4 regions of the Bacillus sp. Bwzl_19 genome follow, and region 3 is predicted to be linked to each of the others. Evidence: riboswitches for the same ligand, from Rfam matches in the RefSeq annotation. Region 3 holds a riboswitch; each other region holds the start of a gene.
The links. A riboswitch is a leader RNA that binds a small molecule or an ion and turns the genes downstream of it on or off. The one in region 3 is predicted to bind S-adenosylmethionine.

Region 1 (5,202 bases), 310 kb from region 3:
ACAGCCGCAAATATCACCATTTTTTTCATTGAAACTCTCCTTTGCGGTTTTTTCTATATATCGGTCTGCGTGTCAGAATATTTTATTTCAATAAAATATTTATTTTTTTGAAAACAAACATGAAAACAAAGAAAATCAGGAATATTGTGGTTTTGAAGGAAATAAAAAACATCGGTTTTGTTCACCGATGTTTTTGCAGAAAATTTATTGTTTTTCGTATGTCCAGCCGTCTTCCTGATATACCTTGCCGTTTTTCATCAGGTGGCCGAGCGCCCGCTTAAAGGCGGCTTTGCTTAAATTGAACCGTTCGCGAATATCGTCAGGATGGCTTTTGTCTCCGTATGGCATCGCGCCGTTTCTTGATCTCAGATAGGTCAAAATCTCTTCAGCGTCAACAGAAAGCGCGTCCTGCTTTCTCGGCAGCAGCGACATGTTGACAGAGCCGTCTTCCTTCACCTCGATGACACGCCCTGTCACACGGCTGCCGAGTCTCGGCTCTTCTTTTCTTTCCGAAGAGTGAATAAACCCGCGGATGCCTTCATCTGTAATAATGAAAGAGCCTGATGCAATCAGCCTGTACACCGTTCCCGTCAGTTCTTTATTCATCATCTCTTCGCCTGCATCTGTAAATAATTCGCTGATGATGTCCTCCGGCGCCGGCTTGGCAAACATGCGCCCGCGGTTTGTCACCTTAAGCATGCAATACAGTCTGTCGCCTTTTTGCGGCCAGACGGATTTATACGGGGGCAGATGCTCCGTTGCGACGAGCGCGTCTTTTGACAGACCGACGTCGACGAATACGCCCATATCCTCCACTTGATCCGTCACTTCCACCCATCCGTAATCATAAAAGCTGATGAGCGGCTTTTTCATCGTCGCCGCGAGCCTTTCCTGATGGTCGACGTAAATAAATACGTCCACTTCATCTCTGTCTTCGATATCCTCTGTGATTTCACTGTTATGTAAAAGAACCGTATCCTCGCCGTCAGTTAAAAAATAACCGAAATCGGTTTGGTGATCTATACTAAGCGTGAGCTGCTGCCCTGGTCTCATGTTATCGTCCTTCCTGCTTCGCCCGTATGAGGCTGATGTTTTTCCCATTTTTTCCAATTCACACAAATTCATGCTTTATGCTGTTGGACATTTCTCTTTATTCTACTATAATCAACTCATAAGTGAAATGTTATAGGAGGTTTTCTCATGGCAAAAGAAAGTTCTTTTAATATCGTATCAAAAGTTGAATTTCCCGAAGTTCAGAATGCGATTCAGATGACGCTGAAAGAAATCGGCACGCGCTATGACTTTAAAGGATCTAAAAGCGATGTGAGTTTAGAAAAGGAAGAACTTGTCCTGATTTCAGATGACGAGTTTAAATTGAATCAGCTCAAAGATGTGCTGAGCGGCAAGCTGATCAAACGGGATGTGCCGACGAAAAACATTGAATACGGCAAAATTGAAAATGCCTCGGGAGGCACAGTGCGCCAGCGCGCGAAGCTTGTACAGGGCATTGATAAAGACAACGCAAAAAAAATCAATGCAGTGATTAAAAACTCCGGCTTGAAAGTAAAGTCGCAGATTCAGGACGACCAAGTGCGCGTCACCGGAAAAAATAAAGATGATCTGCAGCAGATTATTGCAGCCGTCCGCGGTGCAGACCTGCCGATTGATGTTCAATTTATTAATTTTAGATAAATTATGTGATTCCTATTGATTATTGTCTCTATTTTCGGTAAATTTGGAGAAAGGGATTTTCACAGTTAAGTTTTGGAAACCCATGACAATTAAATGAACGTTCTTATCAAGAGAAGCCGAGGGACTGGCCCGACGACGCTTCAGCAACCGGTGTAATGGTTTACCCAAACCATGACCAAGGTGCTAAATCCAGCAAGCTAATAAACAGCTTGGAAGATAAGAAGAGAGACAAATGATCACAAAGTCTTCTTCTTAAGAAGACTTTTTTTATTTCTCTTTTTTCCTTGCTGAATGTGATGAAGGAGGCAAACAATGGGACTATTACAAGACTTGGAAGAACGGATATTAATCGGGGACGGCGCGATGGGCACTCTCCTTTATTCCTACGGCATTGACAGATGTTTTGAGGAACTGAACGTCTCAAAGCCCGAGGAAATCAAGCGGATACATAAGGCTTACGTGGAAGCCGGGGCAGACATCGTTCAAACAAACACGTACGGCGCGAATTTTATTAAGCTCTCAAGATACGGACTTGAAGATGACACGAAAAGAATCAATCAGGAGGCGGTCAGAATCGCGCGCGCTTCCTCAGACGGCGCTTATGTTTTGGGAACGATGGGCGGCATCCGCACCTTCAACAAAAACGCCTACAGCCTTGAGGAGATTAAACGCAGCTTTCGGGAGCAGCTTTATTTACTGCTTCACGAGGAGCCGGACGGCCTGCTCTTGGAAACATACTATGATTTAGAAGAAGCGCGCGAAGTGCTGAAGATCGCCAGAAAAGAAACGGAACTCCCGATCATGCTGAACGTTTCCATGCACGAACAGGGCGTGCTGCAGGACGGAACACCGCTTCGGGAAGCGCTCAGATCAATTGCCGGCCTCGGCGCTGATATAACGGGAATCAATTGCCGGCTCGGCCCGTACCACATGATTGAAGCCCTTACCGAAGTGCCTATTTTCCGTGACGCTTATTTATCGGTCTATCCGAACAGCAGCCTTCCGTCTTTAGAAGGAGGCCGGCTTGTTTATGATACGGACGATGCCTATTTCCGGGAGAGCGCCATACAATTCCGCACTCAGGGCGCGCGCATTATCGGAGGCTGCTGCGGCACAACGCCCAACCACATCAGAGCCATGGCTGATGCGGTCCACGGACTTTCACCCGTTACTGATAAAGAAGTGAAAATCAGACGGGAAGAAGAAGTCATCTCAGTCCGGGATGAACGGACCGATCCGGGTTTAGACGAAATCGCCGCGCAAAAACGGTCAATCATCGTAGAGCTTGATCCGCCGAAAAAATTGAATTTTGGCAAATTTCTGAAAGCGGCGGCTGAATTAAAGGAAACCGGCATAGAAGCGCTGACGCTCGCCGACAATTCATTGGCGACACCGAGGATCAGCAATGCAGCCTGCGGTTCATTACTGAAAGAGCGCCTTGATATCCGTTCTCTCGTCCACATTACATGCAGAGACCGCAATATCATCGGCCTTCAGTCACATTTAATGGGGCTGGATACGCTCGGGCTCACCGACATTTTAGCCATCACGGGCGATCCTTCAAAAATCGGCGACTTTCCGGGAGCTACCTCCGTCTATGATTTGACGTCCTTTGACTTGATCAGGCTGATTAAGCAATTCAACGAGGGCATTTCTTTATCAGGGAAACCGCTCGGCAAGAAAACGAACTTTTCCGTAGCCGGGGCATTCAATCCGAATGTCCGCCATCTTGATAAGGCGGTAAAACGGCTGGAGAAAAAAATCGAGTGCGGAGCCGACTACTTCGTGTCTCAGCCTGTTTACTCAGAGCAGCAGCTCATTGACATTCATCATGAAACGAAGCATCTCAAAACGCCGGTGTATATCGGCATTATGCCGTTAACGAGCAGCCGCAACGCAGAGTTCATTCATCATGAAATACCGGGCATTAAGCTGTCAGACAGCATCCGGGAAAAAATGGCGCAGGCCGGTGAAGATAAGCGGAAGCAGAAAGCCGAGGGCCTTGCCATCGCCAAGTCGCTTCTTGACACGGCGTGCGAACTGTTTAACGGAATCTATTTAATCACCCCGTTTCTCCGTTCTGATTTGACGTCAGAACTCGCAGCTTATATTAAGCAAAAGGATGAAAAACGGGCTGATGTATATTTGCATTGATGTGAAAACAAGCCGCCTGATATGACAGGCGGCTTTTTCATGGTACGATACAGAAAAAGAATCAAGCAAAGGAGGATTTTTTTTATGGTTGAAGTAAAACCCATCACCGCAGAAGACACGTACGCGATCAGACACAGCGTGCTGCGCCCCCATCAGACGATAGAGGATTGTAAATATGATCAGGACAGCGTAAAAGGAGCTTTTCATCTCGGAGGTTTTTACGACGGACAATTGATCAGCATCGCTTCTTTCTATCCGCAGTCTCAGCAGGCATTAAAAGCTGAGCCCGCCTACCAGCTGCGCGGCATGGCGACGCTTGAGGAATACCGGACACAAAAAGCGGGAAGCACATTAATCGCCTATGCAGAACGGAAACTGGCCGATATGGGGGCGGCGCTTGTCTGGTGCAACGCCAGATATCACGTGAAAGGATATTACGAAAAGCTCGGCTGGACAAGCATCGGCAGCCCCTTTGACATACCCGGCATCGGCCCGCATGTGATCATGTATAAAGAACTCGCTTGAAACAGACAAAAGCCCTTGGCGTCTCTTATAAGGGCTTTGTTTTGTTATTTTTAGCGTTAAGCGAATCCGTACATCACGTCCCACTCCCCATGCTTTTTTAAGCGCCGCTATTGACGCTCTCCCGCTTTTTTATTACCCTTTGTTCATTAAGCAACAAGCAATTCGGCAAGGACGGCAGGTGTGAAACGATATCTGTCAATTGCTGATTTCAGCTATTTTTTAAGAAAAGGGAGTAAAAGATGAATACGATCCAAAAACCGAAAATCCCGAAAGAATTGCCGGTGCTTTCTTTCACCAAAGCGCTTCAGGACGAACAGATCAAAGATGTCATAATTGAAAACGAAATCATAAGCGGAAAACTGCACAGCCTGCGCGCTGAAAAAGTCATATTCAGAAACATGGTTTTTACAGATGTCTCTTTCAGACATATGGAATGTACGGATGTTCTGTTTGAAAAATGTGATCTCTCAAACGCTGATTTCAGCGGAAGCATCATCCATAGAACGGTCTTTCAGCATTCAAAACTTCTCGGCCTGAACTTGGCGGATTCCGCTATGCGCAATGTGCGGTTTGAAGACTGCCTCGCAAATTACAGCTCGTTCAGCTATTCCAATATGAAGCATGTCCGGTTTGACACGTGCGCTCTTTTAGAAAGCGAGTGGAATGATGCCGCCCTTGAACACACAGAACTTAACGCATGTGATCTGAACGGCGCAAACTTCATCGGCACGTCCCTTTTTAACATGGATATCAGTACGTGCACATTTGATCACCTGCACGTCTCACTTGATAAGCTGAAAGGATGCCGCATCTCTCCGGCGCAGGCCGTTA
Region 2 (5,202 bases), 1.5 Mb from region 3:
GAAGACCGCGGTAAGGAAATAAACGAAATACATATTGTGGAAGAAACACCGACGAAAGAAGAAATCAAAGACCTCTACGAAAAGAGCGGCCTTGAGCTCAGAAAGTTTTTCAACACGAGCGGCATGAAATACCGCGAGCTGAACTTAAAGGAAAAACTGTACCACATGTCAGAGGATGAACAGCTTGAACTCCTGGCATCAGACGGTATGCTCCTGAAGCGCCCGATTACGACAGACGGCGAAAAAGTCACTGTCGGCTTTAAAGAAGACCAATTCGAAAAATATTGGATGTAATGCCAGGTTCAAAGAATTATGGTATCTTCTTATTATAAGAAAAAAATGGAGGGATTTAGATGAGCACACCGAAAGATATGCGTTATTCCAAAGAGCACGAATGGGTAAAAGTTGAGGACGGAAAAGCCCGTATCGGGATTACACACTTCGCGCAATCCGAACTTGGCGACATCGTATTTGTCGAGCTTCCTGAAGTCGGCGCTGAAATTAAAGCGGACGAGCCATTCGGCAGCGTAGAATCTGTCAAAACCGTATCCGAACTGTACGCACCGATTAACGGAACCGTAACGGAAGTGAACGAAGACCTTGATGACAGTCCTGAATTCGTAAACGAGTCTCCGTATGAAAAAGCGTGGATGATCGTCGTGGAACCGGCTGATGCTGAAGAAATCGAAAACCTCATGACTTCCGAGCAATATGACGAAATGACACAGGAAGACTGATCGGATAGCAAAAGGGCCATTTGGACATTCTATCTGTAACGGGAGGTGTCCAATATGGCTTTTGATAAACAAAAGGTCGATGTCACGGAGAACATCACGGGCCGCTTTCAAAACGGCCGGTTTTCCTTGTTTCATGAAAATGAAGCCATCGGCGAGATGACAGGCATGAACCAGTACGAGCTCAAACAGGGCTTTCTATTTGAAAATCAAAAATTTTATAAAACAGCCGATGTCATAAACGGCAACGATCCGAAATATGTGGATTGCGATTATGAGAACGGCTGGTGTTAACTGTTGGCGGTGAATTTCACTGCCTTCTTTTTCAATTGAGCCTAAAACAATCGGCAGGTGATGCGCTTATGTTCAACGGAGATGAAAAGGTCATAATCGTAGAAGGAAAATCAGATAAAATCAAAGTCAGGGAAGTGCTCATCGAACCCGCGGAAATCATCTGTACAAACGGAACGATCGGCCAAACTGAACTGGAAGATTTGGCGGACCGCCTGTTTGACAGAGACGTGTTATTTTAACGGACGCAGACGACTCCGGAGAAAAATTAAGAAAACAGCTGAAACGGGAGCTGCCCGAAGCGCGCCATATCTGCATAGACAGAACATACAGGCAAGTCGAATCGTGCCCGGGCCATCATCTTGCATCTGTACTGATCAGAGCCGGCCTTGATGCAGACCCTGTATTTTTGAAAAAGAACGACCTGAGGTGGTAATCAAAATGAAAGAACTCCAAGAAAATGAACTCGAATCGATTCAGGATGACGTCTATCTCCTGTATTTGTACACCCCGTTTTGCGGCACATGCCAGCTGGCGTCCAAAATGCTTTCCGTCGTCGAAGAAATGCTGCCCGAAGCCGCCTTCTATAAAAACAACGTGAATTATTCCCCCGCATTCGCCAAAGCCTATCAGATTGAGAGCGTTCCGTGCTTTTTGCTGTTTAAAGGCGGAGAGCTTGTTGAGAAAGGATACGCCTTCCGCTCCGTTTCCTATTTATATGAGCTGATTAAACAAAAAACATCGCAAACGTTCCCGATGTGACAATTTTTACAGGAAAATGTCGTGCGGTTTATAAAGGGTTCTGTCCGTTAAAAAGAGAAATGTGTATGTATGGCCATTAAAACGGGAGGTTATACGAGTGGAGAAAATAGAAGTTTTAGAGAATGACGGACAGCATCTGTTTTTGAAACCGCTATTAAATGCCTCAACGCTGCTGATTACATTCCAAGGAGAAACAGAAGCCTTAACGGTCTCAATTAACGGACAGGGAGAAATGAGAAAAACGGCGGCTTCAAAGGAAAAATCTAATTTGACCTTTTACGGAAACCAGACGGAAATTATCCATCTTTTGCACGGTGATGTCTCTTTGCAGAAACTCATCCAAAGCGGAAAACTCAAAGTGAAGGGATCATTCCGGGCCCTGCTGAAGCTGGAGGCCATCCTCTGGCTGACAAATGGATTTTTTCAGGCGGTCAGCAAGCGGCCGTAACTGCCATTCTACTATGTGACAATAGCTCCCATTATTTATTTTATTGACTTTTTATCATTCGCCGTGCTATTCTACAGTAAGAATTTCCGGACGAAAATACAATATGTTTTCTCTTATCAAGAGAGGTGGAGGGAAGTGCCCTATGAAGCCCGGCAACCATCAACAATGTTGAAATGGTGCCAATTCACTCAAAGCGATCTGCTTTGGAAGATGAGAGAAAGGCCTTTTTCAATAAGCCTTTCTGCTCATTTTTGCAGAAAGGCTTTTCTTTTGCAGAGAAACCCGGAAGATTTCTTAGAATAGTGTAAGGCAGGTGATTGCTTTGATCCATCTTCAAAATGTTTCAAAAATTTACAAAGCGAAGCATGGGGATGTCAATGCTGTCCAAGATGTCACTCTTGATATCAAAAAGGGCGAAATATTTGGAATTATAGGATATAGCGGAGCTGGTAAAAGTTCCTTAATCCGTCTCCTGAACGGCCTTGAAAAGCCGACGTCGGGCACCGTGGAAGTCGCGGGGACGGAATTAAATAAAGTAAGCAGCCGCGGACTGAGAAAAGCGCGTCAGGAAATCAGCATGATCTTCCAGCATTTTAACCTTCTTTGGTCGCGCACCGTCCGGGAGAACATTATGTTTCCACTGGAAATCGCCGGCGTGAAAAAAAGCGAACGGGTCCGCCGCGCCGATGAATTGATTAAACTGGTCGGTTTAGAGGGTAAAGAAAAATCTTATCCGTCGCAGCTGAGCGGCGGTCAAAAGCAGCGTGTCGGCATCGCCCGGGCGCTCGCCAATAATCCGAAAGTCCTTCTATGTGATGAAGCGACATCAGCGCTAGACCCGCAGACGACCGATTCAATTTTAGATCTTTTATCCGATATAAATGACAAACTCGGCCTGACGATTGTGCTCATTACCCATGAAATGCACGTCATCAGAAAAATCTGCAACAGAGTCGCCGTCATGGAAAACGGGAAAGTCGTTGAAGAAGGCGAAGTGCTCCAAGTCTTCAGAAACCCGCGTGAGCCGATGACAAAGCGTTTCGTTCAGCAGGTGACAGAACCGGAGGAGACGAAAGAAACCATTCAGCATTTTCTGCAGGAAACCGCGACAGGAAAAACGATTCAGCTTTCATTTGTCGGGCAGGCTGCCGAACAGCCCCTCATTACGGAGATGATCCAAAACTTTGACGTGGACGTCAATATTCTGCAGGGGAAAATTTCACAGACGAAAGACGGAGCCTACGGTTCTTTATTCATCCACATTGACGGTCAGGAAAAAGAAGTAGAAAACGTGATCCGGTTCATCAAAGACAAACAGGTAGAAGCAGAGGTGATCACAAATGTTTGAAAAATGGTTCCCGAACGTTGATATAACCGAGCTGTGGACGGCCACATACGAGACCCTTTATATGACGGTCATTGCTTTAGCCTTTTCATTTGTCATCGGAGCGATTCTCGGTCTTCTGCTCTTTTTAACGGGCAAGGGAAGCTTATGGGAAAATAAAATCATTAACACCGTGATTGCGGCGGTTGTCAATATTTTCAGGTCTATTCCGTTTCTTATTTTAATTATTCTGCTTCTCGGCTTTACTAAGTTTTTGGTCGGATCGATTTTAGGGCCGAACGCTGCATTGCCCGCGCTGATTATCGGCTCTGCGCCGTTTTATGCCCGCCTTGTTGAAATCGCGCTCCGTGAAGTTAATAAAGGAGTCATCGAAGCTGCCAGATCAATGGGAGCAAAGACATCGACGATTATCTTCAAAGTGCTGATTCCTGAATCAATGCCTGCGTTAATCTCAGGCCTCACCGTTACGGCCATCGCTCTGATCGGATCTACCGCCATTGCCGGCGCCATCGGGTCAGGCGGACTCGGAAACCTTGCATATGTAGAAGGATACCAGTCCAATAATACAGATGTAACGTTTGTGGCAACTGTATTTATTCTCATCATCGTCTTTATCATTCAAATTATCGGTGATGTGATTACAAATATAATAGACAAAAGATAAGGGAGGATTTACATTGAAAAAGATTGTACTAAGTGCGCTGCTGCTTGTGTTCGCGGGAGTTTTGGCTGCCTGCGGATCAAACGGCTCAAATAAAAAGGAAATCGTCGTCGCTGCGACAAAAACACCGCATGCTGAAATTTTAAAAGAAGCGGAGCCGCTTCTGAAGGAAAAAGGCTACACATTAACAGTAAAAGTGCTGAACGATTACAAAATGTACAACAAAGCGTTAGCTGACAAAGAAGTGGATGCGAACTACTTCCAGCACGTTCCTTACCTTGAACAGGAAATGAAAGAAAATAAAGACTTCAAACTCGTAAATGCCGGAGCCGTTCACCTTGAGCCCTTCGGAATTTACACGAAAAAATACAAATCATTGAAAGACCTGCCTAAAGGCGCGACCATCATCATGACAAACAACGTCGCAGAACAAGGCCGTATGCTGGCGATGCTTCAAAAAGCCGGACTGATCACACTTGATCCGAAGGTGAAAACGATTGACGCCACTACGAAAAACATTACGAAAAACCCGAAAAACCTGATATTCAAAAAAATCGCCCCTGAATTAACGGCGAAAGCATATAATGAAGAAGAAGGCGACGCAGTCTTCATTAACGTCAACTATGCGATTCAAAACAAACTGAACCCGTTAAAAGATGCGATTGAAGTGGAATCAACGAAAAACAACCCGTACGCCAACATCATTGCCGTTCGTAAAGGTGACGAAAAATCAGCGAAAATCAAAGCGCTTATGGAAGTGCTTCACTCTAAGAAAATCAAAGACTTTATTGAGAAAAAATACGACGGAGCCGTACTTCCTGTATCTGAATAAAGCGAAAACCCCGGATGAATCGTCCGGGGTTTTTTTCGGGTATTAATCGGAGAACTGTCCATAATAAAAGGGAAGGTTAACAATTGGAGGGAATGGCAGTGGCTCAATATCAGGATAACGGCAAAAGCC
Region 3 (5,202 bases):
AACCGCTTTGCTATCTGAGGCGAAACAGCAGCTGACCTCTTATTTTTCCGGAGAAAGAAGGCATTTCTCTCTGCCTCTGAGACAAAAAGGGACAGCTTTTCAGGAAAAGGTATGGAACGCGCTGACGGTGATTCCATACGGCGAATCCCGGAGCTACGGTGATATAGCCGAAATGATCGGCAAACCGAAAGCGGTGCGCGCCATCGGACAAGCCAATAAACGCAACAGGCTGCCGATTTTGATTCCGTGCCATCGGGTAATCGGCAAAAACAGCGCCTTAACGGGTTACGCGGGCACCCAGACGGATGTAAAAGCGGTGCTGCTGAACATCGAACAAATATCCTATAAAGAAAAATAAAGCATATGGCACGTTCCGTTTTTTCACGTCCGACATATCATTTTATTAAGTGAAAAAAGTTGGTCTTACGAAAAAGGAGGACGAAGCCTGATGAGAGTGAGCCGTCCGCAAAAGATAGCCGGCTATGCAGAGCTGTTTTTTAAAATGCATCTGATTTCAGCCGCCCAAAAAGATGAAGTGATTACATTATGCAGACAAAAAAACCGCTGACATTGCCTGAGGCAATATCATCAGCGGTTTTTCAGCTCAGCTGGCAGTCTGCAAATAATTGTTCAATTTCTTCCGTGTAAGAATCAGTCACGATGCCTTTCTCGGTTATAATGCCTGAAATCAGGCTGCTCGGTGTAATATCGAAGGCAGGATTGAAGACCGGCACATCTTCAGGAGCGGTGCGTATGCCGGAGATCTGTCTGACTTCATCCGGATCTCTTTCTTCAATAGGAATCTGATCGCCGTTTTCAATCTGTAAGTCAAAAGACGAAAGCGGTGCGGCCACAAAAAACGGAATTTGAAAGGCGTTTGCCAAAATAGCGAGGCCATACGTTCCGATCTTGTTGGCCGTATCCCCGTTTTTAGCAATTCTGTCAGCGCCGACAATGACCGCTGAAATGTGCTTTTCCTTCATTGTGTGGGCGGCCATGCTGTCAGTAATGAGCGTGACATCAATCCCGCCCTGCATCAGCTCCCACGCCGTCAGCCGGGACCCCTGGAGAACGGGCCTTGTTTCACAAGCGTAAATATGAAGACCGAGGTCTTTTTGTTTCGCTAAGTAAAAGGGGGCAAGCGCCGTACCGTACCTGCTTGTGGCAATTGAACCTGCATTGCAGATAGTCATGATCTTATCGCCTTTTTTAAAAAGTTGCAGAGCATTTTGGCCGATCATCCGGCATGTTTCTTCATCCTCAATCTGAATCTGAATGGCTTCATGAACGAGCGTTGTCTTCGCTTCATTGATTGAGGTCGCATCTCTGATGGAGTCCGTCAGTCTGTCAAGCGCCCACGCGAGGTTGACGGCAGTCGGTCTCGAGCTGTTTAAATACGCTTTGACATCCGCGAGCTGACGGCGGAAATCAGAAAGATCGCGGACTTCAAACGATTTGGCAGAGAGCGCGAGTCCGAACGCCGCCGTTATACCGATGGCCGGAGCGCCCCTTACTTTCAGTGTGATAATCGCGTCGAATACATCTTCCTTTGTTTCAAGATCCACATATTCAGTAACGTCAGGGAGCTTTTGCTGATTTAAAATGCGGATGTATGTTTCTTTCCATTCCACAGAACGGGGGATGGCAAATTCATTGGTCATGCTGCATCATTCCTTTACACGGAGCTTAAATTGTTCCAGAACCTCAGTGATATCCTTCAGTTCTTTTCTGTTTTCGATATAACAGGCGCCGATTTCAAGCGCCAGCTTTTTCCGTTCAATTCGTTTGTCAAACGGAGTGAGTTCATCTAAGTCAGCTACATGGGCGAGTCCGATCGTGCGCCGAATCAATTCGCATCCCGCAAAACCGACCGCTTCCTCAAACGTGTTTTTCAGTGTATCTTCCAGCAGATGTCTGCAGGAAGGCAAGCTGTCTTTCTCCCAAGCTTCACTGAATGTTTTCACAAATGTGTCCCATACGGCGGCAGTATGGTCATATAACGGCTGTCTGTCGTCACCGTCCCGGCTGAGGGCGTTTAACAGCAGGTTGGCGATAAATTGGCCGATGTCAAAGCCGATCGGTCCGAAGAAAGCAAATTCGGGATCAATGACTTTTGTTTCATGTTCATCAGCGAAGATGCTTCCCGTGTGCAGATCGCCGTGAATCAATGTTTCCGCTGAATTCAGAAAGATGGCTTTCAATTCATCGGCGCCTTCTTTCAGCCGGGAATTGTTCCAAATTTTTTCTGCGTATGGGCGCAGCTCCTCTTCGAAATCATTTGTTTCATGATCGAGAAACGGTTCTGTAAACACAAGTCTTTCTGTGATATTGCAAAGCTCAGGATTTGTAAACTGCTTTGCGAGCTGCTGCTTTACTTTCGCATCAAGCGCATAAGCGGATGAGTAAAACAGCGTTTTTCCTAAAAATTCACCGATATGGGCCGATAAGTTCGGATAATGTTTTCCTTCCAGCAGCCCTTTTCTTGAGATCTTTAAATGCGAGAGGTCTTCCATTACCGTGACGGCCATTTCAGTATCGGAATAGTAAACGGCCGGAACGAGGTGCGGCACATGCTCGCCCTGGCGGATGAGGGCGCTGCTTTCGATTCTCGCCCGATCGATCGTAAGCGGCCAGCTTTCACCGACGACTTTGGCGTAAGGAATCGCCTGCTTGATAATCAGTCCCTTTTTGTTTTCTTTATCGTACACATGAAAGACGTAATTCAAATTGCCGTCGCCGATTTCACGGCATGTCAGGGTGCTTTTGCTTTGGAACAAGCCGAGCTTCACGGCTAGCGCGGCGGCGGAGCTTTCTGTTAATTGTTCATAAAGACTTGTTTTAGTTGCAGACATGGATTTACCCTCCTATTATGTAGTGGCTGTAAGAGATCGTGACGGAGAATACGCCCGAAAAAAAGCCTCCTTCTCTGAAAGAGAAGGAGGCTGAAACAGTGCAGTCCGCCTCTTATCTCTCAGATAACATCTGATGGAATTAGCACCGTGCCTTATGAGACAATGTCTCGGCGCAAAATGTACGCGCCCCATTTCACAATGGAATTACGGTCGGTTGCTGTTGGGGTCAAAAGGCCGATTCCCTCGCCCAACTCTCGATAAGAGAAAAATATATTGATTTGTATCACAATTCGGATTAATCAGTTGATGAAAATATTAGCAGGTGCGGAATATTCTTGTCAACGTTTTTTTGAAAATTAATATAAATCACGCCGCAAATCTTGGAAAACCGGTATGGTGCCGCGCACGGCCTCACTTTCTGAAACATCGATTTCCGCTGGGACTGCGCCTTCCGTCCGGTCTCCTTCGGCCAAAATCCGGCCCCATGGGTCAATTATCAGGCTATGGCCGGCAAATTCATTATCGGGATTGGATCCCGTGCAGTTGCAGGCGGCGACAAAACATTGGTTTTCAATTGCTCTGGCGATAAGCAGGCTTCGCCAATGATCGAGGCGGGGCAACGGCCATTCCGCAGAGATAAAGAGTACATTTGCTCCCTTGGACGTATGCTTTCTGATCCATTCGGGGAAACGGATATCATAGCAGATCAGCCCGGCACACTTGACACCGTCAAGCTCAAAGGAACCGTCGCTGTTTCCTGCTGACAGATATAGATGTTCATCCATCAGCTGAAACAGATGGGCTTTCTGATACTGCTTCACGATCTGTCCGCTGTTATCGGCGATGTACATGGTGTTATAGACATTTTCTCCTTCTTTGACCGCGACAGATCCGGCAACGAGGTGTACATTGTATCTTTTGGCCGTTTTTTTAAGCCATTGTACCGAGGTTTCGCCGTTTTCATCCGCCAGCTGGTCAAGCCGTGTGAGGTCATAGCCGGTCGTCCATAACTCAGGAAGCACGATGACATCAGCGCGGCGGCTTTCTTGCTCAATCAAAGATTCTGCTTTTTTGAAGTTTTCTGAAGGATTTCCGTATGAAATATCAAATTGCAAACAAGAAACGGTCCATTTCATTTTTTCAACACCCCAAGTTTCTCTTTACTTTTTTTATTTAACCATATATGATGATGGACTATCATTTCAAGAAATTTTTAGAAGGTGAAAATATGAACTTTGAAATCTCTGATGTACTCAAACAGCTGCCGGAACAATTTTTCGCATCATTGGTGCAAAAAGTGAATCAAAAGCTGAAAGAAGGCAAAGACGTCATCAATTTGGGACAGGGGAACCCCGATCAACCGACGCCTCAGCATATCGTTGAGGAAATGAAGCGCGCCGTCGAAAGGCCGGAAAATCATAAATACTCATCCTTCCGGGGCGCTTACAGCTTCAAAAAAGCAGCCGCTGAATTTTATGAAAGGGAGTACGGGGTTACGCTTGATCCGGAAACGGAAGTGGCCGTGCTGTTCGGAGGCAAGGCGGGACTTGTAGAGCTTCCGCAATGTCTTTTGAACCCGGGAGATACAATTCTTGTGCCTGATCCCGGATATCCTGATTACTGGTCGGGTGTCGCCCTTGCGAAAGCGAAAATGGAAATGATGCCGCTGACGGAAGATAGAGGGTTTCTCCCTGATTACAGCGCAATTCCTGAAAAGGTGCAGAATGAGGCGAAGCTGCTGTATCTCAATTATCCGAATAATCCGACCGGTGCTGTGGCGACAGAGGCGTTTTTTGAGGAAACGGTCAGCTTTGCAAAACAAAACGGCATTTGTGTCGTACATGATTTCGCATACGGAGCAGTCGGCTACGACGGGCATAAACCGCTGAGCTTTTTGCAGACGGAAGGTGCAAAAGAGACAGGAATTGAAATCTATACCTTGTCAAAAACTTATAACATGGCGGGCTGGCGTGTCGGATTTGCCGCCGGAAACGCGTCTGTTATCGAAGCGATCAACCTTTATCAGGATCATATGTTTGTCAGCCTGTTTCCCGCCGCGCAGCAGGCGGCGGCAGCAGCTCTTTTAGCTGATCAGGCGTGCGTCGCAGCGCAAAATGACAGATATGAGTCGAGACGAAATGCATGGATTGCAGCATGCCGCGATATCGGCTGGGATGTCACGGCTCCCGCGGGCTCTTTTTTTGCATGGCTCCCGGTGCCGGACGGTTATACATCACAGTCGTTTTCAGATCTGCTGCTGGAAAAAGCAAATGTCGCGGTCGCAGCCGGAAACGGGTTCGGAAAATGGGGGGAGGGCTATATCAGAGTCGGTCTTCTGACAAGTGAAGAA
Region 4 (5,202 bases), 420 kb from region 3:
TCAATAACTTTTGTGTTACTCGAAAGCTCTTCTTTCACACCGAGAGCCTCGTTGCAAATCACCGCCGCCCCCATCACGGATGCCTGACTGAAGCCTTCTCTCTTATAAATCTTCTTTTGCAGAAGGTTAGCAAGAAACTGTGTCAATGCATCACTTTGGAAACCGCCGCCGCATACTTTCACATCATTCTGTGAAAAGGAAGTTACCTCTGTTAACGCCTCATAGTTCCATTTAATTGAAAAAGCAATTTCCAGCAGTGCTGCTTTGACAAAATGCGCTCTGCTTAAATTTTGAGACAGCGGGGCGTCAAAGATAAATCCGCCTTTTGCAAGTGCGTTTTTCTCAGGCGATAAATAGGAGCCTAACGCAGAAACACACGCATGATCATATTTCGGCAGCCTTGCAATTTCCCGTTCCATGATGCCGTAGGATTCATTCGGATAAAAAATGGATTTTAATTTTTGATAATTGAGCCCGGTTACACCCGGATTTGTTTCAAGAAGCCATTGACCTTCTTCTGTGTGGCAATTCAGCCATGCTTTCTCTAAACTTTCAGTTCCGGCCTCTGCCGTTATCTTTGTAATCGGCGTTGTCGTGCCGGATATGATGACGATATCCCCCGGCTTTGCATCCGCACTTTTGATGGCAAGCTGTGTGTCTCCTCCGCCTGCAATCACAGGTACCCTTTCCGGAAGGCCGAGAACCTCCGCTCTCTTAAACGTTAACATTCCGACAACCGTCCCGGATCTGACGAGTGAAGGCAGAATGGAAGAAGGAACACCGAAGATATTGCATAATTTTTCTGACCACGCTTTTTTCCTTACGTCAAACAGCAGCGTTTCGGCAGCCTGTGACGGCTCATAGCTCAAAATTCCGCTTAGCTCAAATGTCACCCAGTCACTGATGCTCGTGATATACGTCACTTCTTTCCATAATGACGGCTGTCTTTCTTTTAATCCGACAAGTTTCATTGCGGAAAATAAAGCGCTCGGGAGACGTCCGGTTTGCTGATGCACTTCATCTTTTAACTCAATTCCGCTTTCCCATTCGCGCCCTCTGTTATCAATATTGGGCAGACCGAGAAATGCTTTTTTATCTTTATTGATCAGAACAACTCCCTGCCTCTGGCTTGTTGAGGTAATTCCGATTAATGTAATATGAGGACTTTTGGCAATAACCGTCCTTGCCATCGCGCTGATTTTCGTCCATATTCTTTCCGGCGAGAAATAGCGGCCGTCTGGATAAAGCGGATCTGTCACATATTCAATGTCTTCCCTTTCAAGTGCGGTCACTTCGCCGCCGGCAGTCACAACCGCGACTCGCGCATTCCCCGTCCCGATGTCAAATACAAGGTAGCCTTTTTGTCCAGCCATTACAGCTTCCTCCTTTTCCTATCCCTTTGTTTCAAGTTCTCTTTTGTTATAAAGTTCACGTATTGAGCAGGTTTGATCTTTTTTCCATTTGAAAAGCGCTTCATTTAAAATCCTCACATGATGATCCTCCACTTCAAATGGTGCCCCCGCTAAATGGGGAGTCGCTAACACATTCGGCAAAGAAATGATTTCATAATCAGAAGATTCAGGCGGTTCGTGATAAAATACATCAAGGATCGCTCCTTTAATCCGCCGTTCTTTCAGCACCCGCAACAGCTCTTCTCTGTCTGTTACCGCCGCTCTTGACGTATTGACAAAAACAGCTTCTTGTTTCATCAATTGAAAGTGCTTGGCGCCGATAAGGCCGATGGTTTCTTCTGTGCGCGGCAAGTGAACGGAAACAATATCACTTTCAGAAAATACCCGTTCCATCGTCGTTTTTTCATACTCCCGGTTTTCATGATTGACAAATGGGTCATAGTACAGCACCTTACAGTCAAAGGCGGCCAATAGCCGGGCGATTCTCTGTCCAACAGCTCCGAAACCGATAAGACCGACTGTTTTTCCCGTCAGCTCATTTCCTCTGAATTTGACGTAAGCCTGCAAATAATCACCATTCCATTTCCCATCCTTCAGCCACTGATGGGAAGAATACGTATGACGCAAAAATGAAATCACATTTCCGATAAACAGTTCAGCAACGGCCTGGGCATTTCGGGCCGGTGTAAAGAAAACAGGAATCTTTCTTTTAGTCGCCGCCTCAATATCCACATTAGACGGCATCCCTCTGCAGACGCCGATAAAAGCGGAATCCGGCAATATGTCAATGACACGCTCAGATACCTCATCAAGTTCAGTAATAAGCCCCGCCGCATTTGTCTCTTGGATCATCCGGATTAATTCGTCTTCCCGATAAGCCCGGCCGTGCTTCTTCCACGGCCTGTGCACAGTCCGGCCGAACAGCTCTGTCAGCTCCTTCAGCCCCTCGTCGTGATATGGTGCGGTAATTACAACCGTCATGGTGCAAAACATCCTTTTCACATAAATTTTTTCACAAAAAAATCTCTTTCCCCGAAGAAGGAAAGAGATTCATATACCGTCTTTATCCGCTTGAAGCGTACAAATATGTATAGATCATTCTTTCCTATCTTTCAAGCGTACGCTTGCTGGAATTGGCACAATAAATGTTGCCGAGGTTTCATAGGGCCAGTCCCTCCACCTCTCTTGATAGAAAATAAAATGATGAAATTGTCAGGCTGTTTAAAAGAATAAACCCATCATAGAAAAGTCTTTCCTGGATGTCAACACTTTTTTCAGAATTGACGTTCGATTTTGAAATGTTATAATGCTTACAATATAAAAAAAGAGGAGAAATGGGCTATGAATTCTGCAGCAGAACAGCCAAACGGGGTCTTTAAGTCGGTATGCTCACTGGACTGTCCCGATCAATGCGGTTTGCTTGTGACAAAAAAAGACGGAAAAATCGTTAAAATTCAGGGAGACCCAGATCACCCTGTCACATCAGGAAACATATGCAACAAAGTCAGACACATGGCTGAGCGCATTTATGATGAGAAGCGGTTAACCGCTCCGTTAAAGCGGATTGGTGAAAAAGGCGAAGCAAAGTTTGCGCCTATTTCTTGGGAGGAAGCGATCAATACGATCAGTGCGCGCTGGAAAGAGCTGATTGCCGAAGAAGGAGCAGAAAGCATTCTTCCGTACAGCTTTTACGGCAATATGGGAAAACTGGCTGCAGAGGGAATGGACCGCCGTTTTTTCCATCGTCTCGGGGCGAGTCATCTTGAACGTACGATCTGCAGCAAAGCCGGATCTGAAGGCTATAACTATACAATGGGAGAAGGCGCGGGTACTGATCCTGAGGAGACCATCCATGCAAAGCTCTTTATTTTTTGGGGAATCAATGCTGTCAGCACAAATATGCACCAAGTCATGATTGCTCAAAAAGCCCGGAAAAAAGGAGCTAAAATTGTCGTTATCGATGTACATAAGAATCAAACCGGCCGGCTTGCCGATTGGTTTATTCCCATTCGTCCCGGCACAGATGCCGCACTCGCTCTCGGTATCATGCATGTCTTATTCGATGAGAACCTTCACGATGAAGCATTTCTCACAGAATACACCGAAGGCAGCGAAGAATTAAAAGCGCATATCAAACAGTATGATCCGGAAACGGTTTCTGTTATTACAGGCGTTAAAGCCGACAATATCAGACGTCTTGCGAGAATGTACGGTGAAGCCTCCCCTTCCCTTATCAGGATCGGAAACGGCATTCAGCATCATGACAACGGCGGAATGATCGTCCGCACCGTTGCCTGTCTTCCGGCTGTAACAGGACAATGGCTCAACACCGGGGGAGGCGCAATCAAACATAACAGTGCGGTATTAAACTATAACAGACAGGCGCTCCAGCGTCCTGATCTGCTATACGGCAGAAAGCCAAGATCATTTAATATGAACAGGCTCGGAAGCGTTCTTTTAGAAACAAATCCGCCCGTGCGCTCCCTGTTTATTTACGGCACCAATCCCGCAGTGGTTGCCCCGGAAGCGAATAAAGTCAGAAAAGGCCTGCTGCGGGAGGATTTATTTACAATCGTTCATGATTTATTTTTAACGGAAACCGCCAAATATGCGGATATTGTGCTCCCTGCTGCATCTGCTTTTGAAAGTACGGATTTTTACACGTCTTACTGGCATCATTTTATTCAGCTGCAAAAACCGGTGATCGAACCGTATGGAGACAGCAAATCGAATACAGAAGTGTTCCGTTTGCTTGCCGGGGCGATGGGCTTTACCGAGCGGGAGCTTCAGGATTCTGATGAAGAATTAATCAGACAGGCGCTGGACTGTCCCGACAACCCGTATATCGAGGATATTGATTACGATTCGCTCTCACGCCATTCCTTTATGAGAGCCAAACGGAAAAAACCGCTTTTCCCGGGCAAGCTCAAGACACCAAGCGGAAAAATTGAATTATATTCTGAAAAGATGAAACAGGAAGGTTATCCGGCGTTGCCGACGCACAGTCCTCTGAAGAGCGATGACGATTTTCCGTTTCTATTTGTTCCGGGACCGAATCATAATTTCTTAAATTCAACGTTTTCGAATAATGAAAAACACGTAAAACTGGAAAAGGCGCCAAAGCTTTTTATTCATACAGAAGATGCTGCCCGCCTAGACATAGAAGACGGAGAAACTGTAAGAGTTTGGAACCACCGCGGTGAATGTGAATTGACAGCTTCCGTCGGCGAACAAGTCCTTCCCGGCGTTGCAGTCAGCCAAGGTCTTTGGGCCGACATGGATGATAAAAAACAGCTGGTCAATTCGCTCACCCCCGATCGGCTGGCGGATATGGGCGGAGGCGCTGTTTTCTTCTCCGGAAAGGTGCAGATCGAAAAGCTCGGAAAGCAAAAATAAGCTCCCCCGGTCTTACTGAAGGTGAATCTTTTCGGCGGTTTTGACCGTATAAAACATGATAACTTTTATTGGAGGTTTGCTGTATGGATATATTTACCGGCATCGGCATCGCTTTAGCCGGATATTTCATAGGAGACGGATTAAAAAACTTTAAATCACCTGATTCTCATGAACACACTGACCAAATTCTTATTAAGGAAAAAGATCTGCACTTCTATATTGGCCATTATTTAGGAGTTACAAAGGAAGAAGCGAAACAAATCGTGCCTGACACTTCCGGCATTCCGCACATTACCAGAAACGGAAAGCGGTATGTACAAAAGACTGCATTAAGAGAATGGCTGACTACTATGCTGGAAAAAGATTAACACCTGCCACGAAAAGCGGGAAGAGT

Region 1: it holds a riboswitch for S-adenosylmethionine, as region 3 does, so the genes downstream of both, ACW5MY_RS05730 (bifunctional homocysteine S-methyltransferase/methylenetetrahydrofolate reductase) here and mtnK (S-methyl-5-thioribose kinase) in region 3, are expected to answer to the same signal.
Region 2: it holds a riboswitch for S-adenosylmethionine, as region 3 does, so the genes downstream of both, metN (methionine ABC transporter ATP-binding protein MetN) here and mtnK (S-methyl-5-thioribose kinase) in region 3, are expected to answer to the same signal.
Region 4: it holds a riboswitch for S-adenosylmethionine, as region 3 does, so the genes downstream of both, ACW5MY_RS09510 (2-hydroxyacid dehydrogenase) here and mtnK (S-methyl-5-thioribose kinase) in region 3, are expected to answer to the same signal.

Annotation. Positions count from the first base shown of each region.
Region 1 is NZ_CM142729.1:1,092,856-1,098,057, reverse strand. It holds gene ACW5MY_RS05745 (BMP family lipoprotein) at 1-29, opposite strand, end outside; gene ACW5MY_RS05740 (CvfB family protein) at 205-1,101, opposite strand; gene ACW5MY_RS05735 (YajQ family cyclic di-GMP-binding protein) at 1,201-1,692, shown strand; SAM riboswitch class I at 1,793-1,915, shown strand; gene ACW5MY_RS05730 (bifunctional homocysteine S-methyltransferase/methylenetetrahydrofolate reductase) at 2,005-3,846, shown strand; gene ACW5MY_RS05725 (GNAT family N-acetyltransferase) at 3,931-4,371, shown strand; gene ACW5MY_RS05720 (pentapeptide repeat-containing protein) at 4,611-5,202, shown strand, end outside.
Region 2 is NZ_CM142729.1:2,863,943-2,869,144, reverse strand. It holds gene ACW5MY_RS15275 (arsenate reductase family protein) at 1-294, shown strand, start outside; gene gcvH (glycine cleavage system protein GcvH) at 354-737, shown strand; gene ACW5MY_RS15265 (YusG family protein) at 792-1,028, shown strand; partial or broken gene ACW5MY_RS15260 (toprim domain-containing protein) at 1,097-1,461, shown strand; gene ACW5MY_RS15255 (thioredoxin family protein) at 1,467-1,787, shown strand; gene ACW5MY_RS15250 (SCP2 sterol-binding domain-containing protein) at 1,885-2,235, shown strand; SAM riboswitch class I at 2,346-2,452, shown strand; gene metN (methionine ABC transporter ATP-binding protein MetN) at 2,558-3,583, shown strand; gene ACW5MY_RS15240 (methionine ABC transporter permease) at 3,576-4,244, shown strand; gene metQ (methionine ABC transporter substrate-binding lipoprotein MetQ) at 4,258-5,073, shown strand; gene ACW5MY_RS15230 (carboxymuconolactone decarboxylase family protein) at 5,166-5,202, shown strand, end outside.
Region 3 is NZ_CM142729.1:1,405,202-1,410,403, forward strand. It holds gene ACW5MY_RS07475 (methylated-DNA--[protein]-cysteine S-methyltransferase) at 1-358, shown strand, start outside; gene mtnA (S-methyl-5-thioribose-1-phosphate isomerase) at 600-1,661, opposite strand; gene mtnK (S-methyl-5-thioribose kinase) at 1,668-2,852, opposite strand; SAM riboswitch class I at 2,962-3,116, opposite strand; gene ACW5MY_RS07490 (carbon-nitrogen family hydrolase) at 3,209-3,988, opposite strand; gene ACW5MY_RS07495 (pyridoxal phosphate-dependent aminotransferase) at 4,081-5,202, shown strand, end outside.
Region 4 is NZ_CM142729.1:1,826,833-1,832,034, forward strand. It holds gene ACW5MY_RS09505 (FGGY-family carbohydrate kinase) at 1-1,373, opposite strand, end outside; gene ACW5MY_RS09510 (2-hydroxyacid dehydrogenase) at 1,392-2,393, opposite strand; SAM riboswitch class I at 2,515-2,607, opposite strand; gene ACW5MY_RS09515 (molybdopterin oxidoreductase family protein) at 2,754-4,808, shown strand; gene ACW5MY_RS09520 (hypothetical protein) at 4,892-5,176, shown strand.